Linked DNA regions of Ruegeria pomeroyi DSS-3. The protein of the gene in region 2 interacts with the protein of the main gene of each other region in a pairwise test. Links are inferred from orthologs where the notes say so. Each region holds a gene or a part of one and is shown on either strand. Other genes may lie near its edges. The genes, in order: SPO_RS05985 and mtgA.

Region 1 (4,800 bases), 2.7 Mb from region 2 along the record:
GCAGCGACTGCCCCGCATCAGCCCCCAGCGCATCGCAGCAGGCCAGGGCACCCAGCGCGTTCATCGCGAAATGCGTTCCCGCCGATTGCAGGGTGAAACTGACGGGGCCAGCCGGAGTGTCGGCGCGGGCATGGGTCATCCCATCCGCCACCTCGACCCCGGTCAGGCGATAGTCTTGCGCGGCACGCCCGAACGAGAGCTGCCGGGCGCCCCGAGCAGCGGCGCGCAGGATATCCGCCTCGGCGATATCGGCGTTAAGCACCGCCACGCCGCCGGGTTCCAGCCCCTCCATGATCGCGGCCTTCTCGCGCGCGATACCTGCCACGTCGTCAAAGGCCTCCAGATGCACCGCCGCGACGGTGGTGACCATCGCCACATGCGGGCGGGCCTGGCGGGCCAGCGGAGCGATCTCGCCGGGATGGTTCATGCCGATCTCGATCACCGCAAATTCGGTGTCGCGCGGCATTCGCGCCAGCGTCAGCGGCACGCCCCAGTGGTTGTTGTAGCTGGCGACACTGGCATGGGTGCGACCCTGAGCACCAAGCATGGCGGCCAGCATTTCCTTGGTCGAGGTCTTGCCGACACTGCCGGTGACCGCAACCACCCGCGCCTGTGCGCGGGCGCGCCCGGCGCGGCCCAAAGCTTCAAGCCCGGTCTGCACGTCATCGACCAGCAACAGCCGCCCGTCCTCACCCACGCCTTCGGGGATGCGCGAGACCAGCGCGGCGCCCGCGCCCTTGTCCAGCGCCTGCGCCACAAAGTCATGCCCGTCGCGGGCGGCGGTCAGCGCGACGAAGAGATCGCCGGGCGCAATGGTGCGGGTGTCGATCGAGATGCCGCTGACCTGCCAGTCGCCCAGGGCACGGCCCCCGGTGGCCTCGGCGGCCTCGGCTGCGGTCCAGAGGGTCATGCCAGCCGTCCTTCCAGTGCGGCCACCGCGATGCTGGCCTGTTCCACATCGTCAAAGGGCAGCACCTGGTCGCCCACAACCTGCCCGGTCTCATGTCCCTTGCCGCAGATCAGCAAGGCATCGCCGGGTTCCAGCGTGTCGACACCGCGCAGGATCGCCTCGGCCCGATCGCCCACTTCGGTGGCACCGGGGGCGCCCTGCATCACGGCGGCGCGGATCAGGGCGGGGTCCTCGCTGCGCGGATTGTCATCGGTGATGATGACGATATCGGCATTTTCCACCGCAGCCTTTCCCATCAGCGGGCGCTTGTACGGGTCACGGTCGCCGCCGGCACCGACGATGGCCACCAGACGCCCCATCACATGCGGGCGCAGCGCCCTGAGCGCAGTGGCGACCGCATCAGGCGTATGGGAGTAATCGACAAAGACCGCCGCGCCATTGGCGCGGGTTGCGGCCAACTGCATCCGGCCCCGGACAGTGCCCAGATGCGGCAGGGTTTCGAACACCCGTTCGGGCGCACCGCCGCTGGCGATGACCAGCCCGCAGGCCAACAGGATGTTTTCCGCCTGGAAACCGCCGATCAGGTCAAGCCGCGCCTGATAGGCCTTGCCCCGCCACGAGAACAACAGGTCCTGCCCGGTGGCGTCGAACCGCTGGTTGGTCAGGCTCAGATCGCAGGGGCCGCGCCCGACGGTCAGCACGTTCTGGCCGCGCGCGGCGGCAATGGCGCGCATCTCGGCGCCCTTGGGGTCGTCCATGTTGATCACGGCCACCCCGTCAGGCGGCAGCACACGGCGGAACAGCCCCGCCTTGGCCGCGAAATAGGCCTCGAAGGTTTCGTGATAATCCAGATGGTCCTGGGTGAAATTGGTGAACCCGGCAGCCTTGAGCACCACCCCATCGAGCCGCCGCTGTTCCAGCCCGTGGCTGGAGGCCTCCATCGCCGCATGGGTGACCCCGTTTGCGACCGCCTCGGCCAGACAACGATGCAGGGTGATCGGTTCAGGCGTGGTATGGGCCAGCGGCGCGGTCCAGGCGCCCTCGACCCCGGTGGTGCCGAGGTTGACCGCATCATGGCCCAGCTCGGTCCAGATCTGGCGCACGAAGGTCGAAACCGAGGTCTTGCCATTGGTGCCGGTGACCGCGACCATGGTGGCAGGCTGCGCCCCGAACCACAGCGCGGCCGTCAGGGCCAGCGTCTGGCGCGGGTCCTCGACCACCACCAGCGCCGCCTGCGAGGCGGCCAGTTCGGCGGCCGCGATACGGGCGCCCTCGGCATCGGTCAGGATGGCGCTTGCGCCCATCCGCAGGGCGTATTGGATGAAGTCTCCGCCATGCACCCGGCTGCCGGGCAGGGCCGCGAACAGGAACCCCTCGCGCACCAGACGGCTGTCGACCGCCAGCCCCGAAATATCGGGGTCACGCCCGCCCCGGGCGGTCAGCGCCAGTTGGCTCAGTCTGCGTCGCGTGTCGCCCATGGCGCCCTCACCTCATGTTCAGTTCGAGGTGAGCGTATAGCCAGCCCCCTGCCCGGGCTCAAGCTGTGGCCTGAGACCCAGAAGCGGTGCGACCCGGCCGATCAGTTCGGCGGCCACCGGCACCGCGGTCCAACCGGCGGTGCGGCGCTTTTCGCCATAGGCCAGGATCGAGGGTTCATCCAGCGTCACCACCAGAACGTATTTCGGGTCCGAGGCCGGGAACAGGCTGGCAAATGTGGCGATCACCTTGTCGTCGTAATAGCCGCCGCGCGGTTTGGGCTTGTCGGCGGTGCCGGTCTTGCCGCCCACCTGATAGCCCGGCACCTCGCCAAAGCTGGCGGTGCCGCTGGTGACCACCTTGCGCAGCATCGCCCGCGCCTGACGCGCGGCATTTTCCGACATCACCCGGGGACCGTATTGCGGGCCTTTCTGTTTCAGCACCGTGGGGCTGACATATTGCCCGCCATTGGCGATGGCCGCATAGCCCGCCGCCAGATGCATCGGGCTGGTCGACAGGCCATGGCCATAGGAAATGGTGACGGTGCTCAGCTCGCCCCAGGTCTTGGGCTTGAGCGGCTGCCCGCCCGAGGCCTCGACGATCTCGAACGGGGTCGGGTCGAACATGCCGAGGCTGTTCAGGAAGGCCTGCTGACGCTCGGCCCCGATCTGCAGCGCCAGCCGCCCAGTGCCCCGGTTCGAACTGTGCACGATCACGTCGGCGATGCTGATCTTGCCGTAATTCTTGTTGTTGAACTCGCCGATCGGGAACTTGCCGATCCGCATCGGCCCCGAGGTGTCGATGATGGTGTCGGAATTGACCAGCCCCAGATCGACCGCCTGCGCGGCGGCGAAGATCTTGAAGACCGAACCCAGCTCGTACACCCCCTGCACATAGCGGTTGAACAGCGGGCTGTCCGAAGGGTCAAAGCCGCTGGTGGGCGGGCGCGGCCGGTCATTGGGATCGAAGGAGGGCAAGGAAGAGGCGGCCACCACCTCGCCCGTATGCACATCCATCAGCACGGCCGAGGCGCCCTTGGCGCTCATGATCTTCATGCCGCCGTCCAGCACCTGTTCCATCGCCGCCTGCACCGTCAGGTCCAGCGACAGCTGAAGGGGCTTGGCGCCATTGGCCGGATCGCGCAGATAGCCGTCGAACTGTTTTTCCACGCCCGCAACGCCGATCACCTCGGCCGCGTCGACGCCCTCGCGGCCAAAGCCCGCGCCGCCCAGAACATGCGCGGCCAGGCGGCCATTTGGATAAAGCCGCATCTCGCGCGGGCCAAACAGCAGACCGGGATCGCCAATGTCATGCACCGCCTGTTTCTGCTCGGGGCTGATGCGTTTCTTGATCCAGATGAACTTGCGCTTGCCCGAGAAGTCGCGCACCAGCCGATCCTTGTCCAGATCGGGGAAGATGCGGACAAGCCCCTCGGCGGCGGCGACCGGGTCGACCATCAGCGGCGGCTGAGCATAAAGCGAATGGGTCTCGAAATTGGTGGCCAGCAGCCGGCCCTCGCGGTCGACGATATCGGCCCGCTGCGCGGCGATGGTGGCGCCGGTGGCGCTGGCCAGCGGTTCCTGCGCCTCGGACGAGGCCAGCATGCCCATGCGGGCACCGACCACCGAGAAGGCACAGAAGAAGAACACGCCCAGCACCAGCAGCCGCCCCTCGGCGCGGGCGCGCGACCGGTCCTGCATCTCTTCATGCCGCAGGCGGATGTTCTCGCGTTCGATCAGATCCGGGTTCTCGCCCTTGGCGCGGGCATGCAGGACACGGGCAAGCGGGCGCAGAGGGGTGCGGATCATGGCTGTTGCTCCGGCGGCAGGGTTCCGGCGTCCGAGAAGTTCGACACGTCGATCCCGTTGATGATCGGCAGGGCGGGATCCTCGGCATACATGATTTCCGAGACCCGCCCGAACTGGTCGGCGCGCATGGGCAACAGGCCCAGACGCTCGAAGTTCAGGTCGGCCAGCTCGCGCAGCCGGTCGGGACGGTTGAGATAGGCCCATTCGGCACGCAAGACGCTCAGCCGGACCTGGGCCTCGCCGATCTGGCGTTGCAGGCGCTGGGTGTCTTTCAGCACTTCCTGGGTGCGGTAATTCTCCTGATAGGCCCAGAGTGCCAGCCCCAGAACCGCCAGAGCGGTCAGCACATAGATCACACTTCTCACCGCGTTCCCCCCTTGAGTTGCGGCATGCCGATGGATTTGGCATCGACCGCGCCCGCCGGCGCGTCGGTGCGCAGCGCGACCCGCAGCTTGGCAGAGCGCGCGCGCGGGTTCTCGGCCAGTTCCTGATCGTCGGGGCCGATGGCCTTGCGGCTCAGCAGTTCGAATTGCGGCGCGTCCTCGACGGTTTCGGGCGCATAGCGGTTGGCCCGCCCGCTGCGTCCCGCCCGCGCCTGGAGGAAGC
Region 2 (7,485 bases):
ATGGTCAGATCGGGAAAATCCTCGGCCAACTGCGTCAGGGTTGCGGCGATGTCGCCCTCGCCCCGGTCAATCCGCAGGGTCTGCGACAACAGCGGCTGACCGCCGGTCAGCGTCGGCAGGATGCTGGCGACCATCGCCTGAAACACGCTGGGCACACCCGCCATCACATGTACGTTGCCCAGGGTAAAGCCCGGCGCTGTGCTGACCGGATTGTCAATCAGCGTGGCCCCATCGGGGATACGCGCCATGCGCAGCCGCGCGGCGTTCAGCTCCAGCCCGGTCTTGGCATAATGCGCCTCGAGCAGGGCGCGCGCATCGGCGCGCACGTCGATGGCGGCACCAAAGGCGCGGGCGATGCAATCGGCGGTGATGTCGTCATGGGTCGGCCCGATGCCGCCGCTGGTGAAGACATGGTCGAACCCATCCGACAATGCCTTGACCGCCGTCTCGATCGCCGGGGCGTCGTCGCTGACCACGCGCACCTCTTTCAGGTCAATCCCGTGTTTGCTCAGCTCTCCGGCGAGATAGTACATGTTGGCGTCGCGGGTGCGCCCCGACAGGATCTCGTCTCCGATGACCAGCATGGCGGCGGTTGGGTTTGGCATGGCGCCCTCTCTCTTGATCGACCCCTGCCGCAGGTATAGGCCCGGGATCATGCGCTTTCAAACAACTCTTGTCCCCGCCCGCCTGATCCGTCGCTACAAACGCTTTCTGGCCGATTGCCAGTTGGAAGACGGGCGCGAGGTGACCGCCCATTGCGCCAATCCCGGCTCGATGATGGGGCTGGCGGACCCCGGAACGAAAATCTGGCTGGAACCCAATGACGATCCGAAGAAGAAGCTGAAGTTCGGCTGGCGGTTGGTCGATCACGAGAACGGCCATTTCACCGGTGTCGATACCTCGGTCCCGAACCGGGCCTTGAAGACCGCGCTCGAGCGCCGCGCCATTCCGTCGCTGGCCGCCTATGAAACGGTGCGGCCCGAGGTGAAATACGGCCAGAACAGCCGCATCGACTTTCTGCTGAGCGGGCCCGGCCTGGCGGACGCCTATGTCGAGGTCAAAAGCGTGACACTGTGCCGTGAGCCCGGCCTGGCCGAGTTTCCCGACAGCGTGACCGCGCGCGGCGCCAAGCATCTGGCAGAGCTGGCTGCGATGGCCGGGCTGGGGCATCGGGCGATCATGCTTTATCTGGTACAGCGGACCGATTGCGACAGATTCACCCTGGCCGCGGATATCGACCCGGCCTATGCGCGCGCCTTTGAAACGGCCCGCGCGCAGGGTGTGGAAAAGCTGATCCTGACCACCCATATCTCTCCTCAAGGAGTCGAAATCGCCGATATGCTTTGACATATTGCGACGCTGCGCCCTCTGGCACTTTCTGCGCAAGCAGCGTAAACAGGGATCCGCGCGCAACTATTGGAGCCTCGCACCGATGAAGGAACATCGTGGCCGCCTGACCAGGGATGGTATCCGCATCTACGAACCCACCGACTTTGCCGGCATGCATGCGGCAGGGGCGGTTGCGGCGCGTATTCTGGACGATATCGCGGAACATGTCTTTCCGGGCCAATCCACGGGCGAGATCGACCGGATCATCACCGGGATGGTCGAGGCTGCCGGCGCGAAATCGGCGACCATCGGTTACAAGGGCTATGAGCATGCCAGCTGCATCTCGGTCAACCATGTGGTCTGCCACGGAATTCCGGGCGACAAGCGGCTGGGCGAGGGCGATATCCTGAATATCGACGTCACCGTGATCGTCGATGGCTGGTTCGGCGATACCAGCCGGATGTACGTGGCCGGCAAGCTGCCGCGCAAGGCCGAGCGGCTGATCCAGGTGACGCATGACGCCCTGTTCAAGGGGATCGAGATGGTCAAGCCGGGCAATACTTTCGGCGATATCGGCCATGCCATCCAGACCTATGTCGAGGCGCACCGCATGTCGGTTGTGCGCGATTTCTGCGGTCACGGGCTGGGCCAGGTGTTTCACGCCCCGCCCAACGTGCTGCATTACGGCCGCCCCGGCACCGGCGCGGTGCTGGAGGAAGGCATGTTCTTCACCATCGAACCGATGGTGAATCTGGGCCGCCCCGAGACCAAGACGCTGGCCGATGACTGGACCGCCGTCACCCGCGACAAATCGCTGTCGGCGCAGTTCGAACATTCGGTCGGGGTGACCGCAAACGGGGTCGAGATCTTTACCCTTTCGCCCGGCGGCAAGTTCCACCCGACCTACGCCTGATCAGGGCGGAACCGGGGACCAGCCCCCGGACCCCCAGGATACTTCTGGCAAGAGGAAAAGCAGAGGCCGGACCTCTGCAGACACGGTCGCGCGCTTACCGGTTGAGCCGGTCACAGCGCGAGCAGCACCGGCACTTCGGCCATATCATGAAACACCTCGGCCCCAAGCGCGCGCAGATTCGCGCCATCGCCATGGGCGACATAGCCGAGGCAACGCATACCGGCCCGAACGGCGGCGGTAACGCCTGATGGGCTATCCTCTATCACCACCGGGGATGTTGCGTCGAACTGCGCGGCGGCCGTTTGAAACAGGAGGGGGTCAGGTTTGGCCGTACCCAGAACATGGGCCGAGAACATCCTGTCCCGGAACCGTTCCCACAGCCCGTTCTGGCCCAGCGTGATGCGCATCTTGTCGGGGCTGCCATTGGAGGCGACACAATAGGGCAGAGCACGCGCATCCAGCGCGGCCAGCAGATCGGAAATGCCGGCGACAAGGGGCACGCCCGCACGCAGCCGGTCGTAGGTTTCGGCATAGACCTGATCCACCCAGTCATCGGGCAAATGCGCGCCCAGCGCGCGTGCCTTGTCCCGAACCCCGGTCATCGTACTGCCCAGAAAGAGGCTGACAGTATCTTCCAGCGTCAGGTTCAGCCCATAACGGGCGAGGTTGTCGGACAAGACGCGGTTCGAAAGCGGCTCGCTATCCACCAGCACGCCGTCGCAGTCGAAGATAACCAGGTCATGTCGCATCGCGTTCTCCGGATTGGGGAACCTGCGTTTAGCGCAACCCGCACCTTGCGGCAAACCGTTGACAGGCGATGGATTGCCGATGCAGGCGCGATCTGAAACATCCCGAAACATCATACCGGTAAGAGCCTCACCGTAGGTCTGCCAACTCAGTCAGGCGAAACCTTTTGATCTGCGCTTGGCACGTCTTGCGCAACGCTATCAGCGCGACATCGCCAGCTTCGCCGCCGCCCAGCGCGCCGCGTCCGCGACCGTCGGGTCAGAGTCCTGGGCCAGGTCCTGCGCCACCGGGCGCAGCGCCGGCAGGCCGGAGTTGCCGATGGCGTAGAGTACATTGCGCACGAAGCGGTCGCGCCCGATCCGCTTGATGGGCGAACCCGAAAACATCTCCCGGAACCCGGCATCGTCCAGACGCGCCAGATCGGCCAGTGCGGGGGCGCTCAACTCGGGCCGCGCGCCATAGCGCAGATCGCTGGCGGCCACCGCGAACTTGTTCCAGGGACAGGCCGCCAGGCAATCGTCGCAGCCATAGATCCGGTTGCCCAGCTTGGCGCGCAACTCTTCATCCACCGGCCCCTTGTGCTCGATGGTCAGATAGGAAATGCAGCGCCGCGCATCCAGGCGGTAGGGCGCCGGAAAGGCATCGGTGGGACAAGCGGTCAGGCAGGCAGAGCACGACCCACAATTGTCGCGCCCGACCGGGTCGCTCGGTAAATCGAGCGTCGTGAAGACAGAGCCCAGAAAGGCCCAATTGCCCCAATCCCGGCTGACCAGGTTGGTATGCTTGCCCTGCCAGCCCAACCCCGCCGCCTGTCCCAACGCCTTTTCCGGCACCGGGGCGGTATCGACAAACACCTTGACCTCGCCGCCGCCCGCCTCGATCAGCCAACGCGCCAGCCGCTTCAGCCGTTTCTTGACCAGGTCATGGTAGTCCTTGCCCCTTGCATAGACCGAGATCGCACCCCGGTCCGGCTGGCCGACCACCTCCATTGGATCCGTGTCAGGCGCATAGCTCTCGGCCAGCATGATGACCGAGCGCGCCTCGGGCCAGAGCGCCGCCGGATCGCCGCGCCACTCCATCCGCTCGGCCATCCAGCCCATCTGCCCGTGATACCCGGCTTCGACAAAGGCACCCAGCCGCGCGGGCATCTCGGGTACATCCCAGGGGCGGCAGACACGGCAGGACACGAACCCTTCCTCCAGGGCCCGCGCGACCAGCCTGTCTTTCAGTTCCCCGCTCATGCTTCTTTCTGGTCCAAAATACTCCGGGGGAGTCGCGCCTTGGCGCGGCGGGGGCAGCGCCCCCGGACCCGGTCAGAAATCGAGATCCGCGTAATGCGGCGGCGGCCGGAACCCGGGCACCTGATCGGCCAGGATCGACCGGAACGAAGGCCGCGACTTGATCTTTGCGTACCAGTCCTTGACCACCTGGCTCCGGTTCCAGTCCACGTCCGAGATATAGTCGAGCGAGGACAGATGCGCGGCGGCGGCGAAATCGGCCAGCGTCATCTGGTCGCCGGCCAGCCAGCGGCGGTGGTCCAGCAGCCAGGCCATGTAATCCAGATGATACTTGATCGCCTTGGCCCCGGCCTTGACATTGCGGCTGTCGGGATAGCCCTGCCCCGTCACCTTCTTGTTGACCCGCTCGTAAAGCAGGTTCGAGGTCACCTCGTTATGAAACTTGTCGTCGAACCAGCAGACCAGCCTGCGCACCTCGTAGCGCCCATCGACATCCTTGGGCATCAGCGGCGGTTCGGGGCGGGTCTCTTCGATGTATTCGCAGATGGCCGCGCTTTCGGCCAGCATCTTGCCGTCCAACTTGATCACCGGCACCTTGCCGGCCGGGTTGCGGCGCAGAAAATCCGGGTCGCCTTCCCAATAGCGCTCCTCGACCAGTTCAACCTCGATCTTCTTTTCGGCCAGCAACAGGCGGACCTTGCGGCAGAACGGGGACAGGGGGACGTGAAACAGGCGCGCCATGGGGATCCGGATCAAATGAGGTCTTGCCCGTCAGCAATAGCCCCGGCAGCGGTGCAAGTGCAAGTTCCCCCGGACAAAACACCGGCGGTCGGGCGGGTGGGCGACACGCAATCGTGACGCTGGGCGGATTGACGCCGACCGGGGCGCAGCGGCAGATAGCGCAACCTAGCCACAGGCCATCCGATGCCCGCACCCCTCACCTTTGCCCGTCTGACGCAGGTCGACCCGAACCTGATCACCGCCCATATGCGCGACCCGCGTCTGGCCATTCATATGCCGTTGATGCCCGACAGCTGGAGCGACGCGCAGACCGTCTCTTTCGTCCAGTCCAAGGAGGCCTGTTGGGACCGGGACGGGCTGGGCCATTGGGCGTTTCTTCATCAGGACCGATATGTTGGCTGGGGCGGCTTTCAGCGCGAGGGCGAAGAATGGGATTTCGGCCTGGTCCTCTGCCCCGCGCATTTCGGGCTGGGCCTGCCCATCGCCCGCAAGGCGCTGGACTTTGCCCATGCCGATCCGCGCATTCCCTTTGTCACCTTCCTGCTGCCGCCCTCGCGCCAGCATCTGGGTGCGCTGCGCCGCCTCGGCGCGCAGCCCCTGGGCGAGACCGATCATGCCGGGCACCGGTTCCTGAAGTTTCGCCTCGACACCGCCTGACGCCAAGCAGCGCGGCCTATTCGAAACAGTCCGACCGCCCATCGGCAGCGATGGTTGCCGCACCATCCATGATGGCCGCGGCGCGTTTGCGCAGCCGCGGTGATGGATCCGAGGCCGAGCGCCCGCGCGGATTGGGCAGAACCGCCGCGATCCGCGCCGCCTGCTGCGCCGACAGCTTGTCGGGGCTCACCCCGAAATAGCGATCGGCAGCGGCCGCCACGCCGAACACACCCTCGTCCATCTCGGCGACGTTCAGATAGACCTCGACGATCCTGCGCTTGGACCAGGTCAGCTCCACCAGCGGGGTGATCGCGGTTTCCAGCGCCTTGCGGATCCAGCTGCGCCCCTGCCACAGATACACGTTCTTGACCACCTGTTGCGACAGGGTCGAGGCACCGCGTCCCGACCCTTCGTCGATGGCGGCACGGATGGCATTGACGTCAAAGCCCCAATGCAGGCAGAAATTCGCATCCTCGGCCGCCACCACCGAACGCGCCATGACCGGGGCAATCTCTTCCAGCGGCACCCAGTCACGCTCGACCTTACCCAGCCGGCTGTATTCGGACCAGATCGTGTGGGTGATCGGCGGGTTGATCATCGAAAACAGCAGCACCAGCACCAGAAGAGCGGCGAAACCAGCCGCAAAGGCGCGACTGACCCAGCGCAGAACCCAGCGTCCAGGTCGCAACTTGGTGTCGGCCTTGCGGGCCTTCTTCTTTCTGGTGTTCGTTGTCCGCTTGGCCATGAATGCCTTTTAGCGCAGTTCTTTGATGATCTGAACGGGCAAAGCCATCCTGATCAGGCCGCCAAGAGCAATTGTGCCTCGGCGGACTTCGCCACCCGTCGCGCGGTTTGCCAGCCAGCGCCGCCGGTGATCGCAAGCTCCTGAAACAGGGCTGCCTCCGCGTCTTCGTCAGCCCCGTCTTCTGGCGCTTCGATGGCACCGGGAAAATAGCTTTCGGTCGGGATACCCTCGGAAAACACGATTTCGTGGCGCGCAAACAGCAGATGGTAATAGGTCAGCTTGTGACGCGGCGCGATGCGAATGGTACTGCCGTTAACCAACATACGCGCGGGAACAAACACCTCGCTTTCGCCACATGCCAGTTCTGCCTGCCAACCCGTGATCAGCATCCGGTGCTGCTGGCTGACATAGAGGTCGCGAAAATTGCCCAAAACTCCGGCCCTGAACAGCACCGGCGCCAAGGCACCGTCGCCCCGGACCGTTGTCTTTGCCAATTGCAGCAGCGGTTGCAATCCATTGTCCAGTGTCTGCACCAGATCGCCGGGGCGCAGGGTTTCCACCGGGATCGGGCCGCTTTCGATCTCGATGAAGGTACCAGCCGCAAAACACGCAAACCCGGGGAACCAGTTGGTCGAAGTCGTATCCAGAGTTTCGAGCGTGAGTTGCGTGTTCCCGTTCTGCAGGTCGGGCACATCGTCGAAATCGGCATTCATGTCCAGGGCGACGGTCATGAAACTGCCATCGCCCAAATCGATCCGGATGAACGAAGCGCGCTGGCCTGGGTCTCCGCGCACGTCGCCGACACCCAGATATTGATAGCTCAGCAGCGTCACGCCGCCGTCAAAAGAGACGTATTCCCCAGAAAGCGGGTCATTCAACTGAGTATCGACATCGACAAATGTCAGAACACTCGTCGAGTTGTTCACGATGTTTATCGTGCCGCCATTCACGAACGGATCACCGTTCACGTTCTGCGCGATCAGCGTGATATTCGCCATGTCTCTGCCTTGCCCGGTTTTCCGGGTCTGTTCACCGCGCACAAGAACGCGGATCTGCCTCGCCGATCAGATTAAGGTGAAATTGGGGCGGAAATGTGACCGGCTGCCTCAAGTGTT

What was found.
Region 1: the proteins of mtgA (region 2) and SPO_RS05985 interact in binary tests that used the Escherichia coli proteins (3 or more experiments, as listed by UniProt). The link is inferred for Ruegeria pomeroyi DSS-3 from one-to-one orthologs.

Annotation. Positions count from the first base shown.
Region 1 is NC_003911.12:1,232,047-1,236,846, reverse strand. Bases 1,801-4,800 are described here. They hold SPO_RS05985 (peptidoglycan D,D-transpeptidase FtsI family protein), read right to left. Parts: upstream 4,195-4,800; coding sequence 2,407-4,194; downstream 1,801-2,406. Other genes in these bases: rsmH (16S rRNA (cytosine(1402)-N(4))-methyltransferase RsmH), read right to left, coding at 4,556-4,800; ftsL (cell division protein FtsL), read right to left, coding at 4,191-4,559; SPO_RS05990 (UDP-N-acetylmuramoyl-L-alanyl-D-glutamate--2,6-diaminopimelate ligase), read right to left, coding at 1,801-2,388. Outside these bases: SPO_RS05995 (UDP-N-acetylmuramoyl-tripeptide--D-alanyl-D-alanine ligase), read right to left, coding at 1-910; more of SPO_RS05990, read right to left, coding at 907-1,800. UniProt on the Escherichia coli protein: Essential cell division protein that catalyzes cross-linking of the peptidoglycan cell wall at the division septum. Required for localization of FtsN.
Region 2 is NC_003911.12:3,969,080-3,976,564, forward strand. Bases 4,507-7,295 are described here. They hold mtgA (monofunctional biosynthetic peptidoglycan transglycosylase), read right to left. Parts: upstream 6,371-7,295; coding sequence 5,642-6,370; downstream 4,507-5,641. Other genes in these bases: SPO_RS19105 (FtsZ-binding protein FzlA), read right to left, coding at 4,507-4,968; SPO_RS19110 (GNAT family N-acetyltransferase), read left to right, coding at 5,152-5,625; SPO_RS22330 (Hint domain-containing protein), read right to left, coding at 6,424-7,295. Also shown: SPO_RS19080 (competence/damage-inducible protein A), read right to left, coding at 1-605; DNA/RNA nuclease SfsA, read left to right, coding at 655-1,347; map (type I methionyl aminopeptidase), read left to right, coding at 1,433-2,242; SPO_RS19095 (HAD family hydrolase), read right to left, coding at 2,353-2,991; tRNA epoxyqueuosine(34) reductase QueG, read right to left, coding at 3,190-4,230; more of SPO_RS19105, read right to left, coding at 4,303-4,506; more of SPO_RS22330, read right to left, coding at 7,296-7,368. UniProt on the Escherichia coli protein: Peptidoglycan polymerase that catalyzes glycan chain elongation from lipid-linked precursors. May play a role in peptidoglycan assembly during cell division in collaboration with other cell division proteins.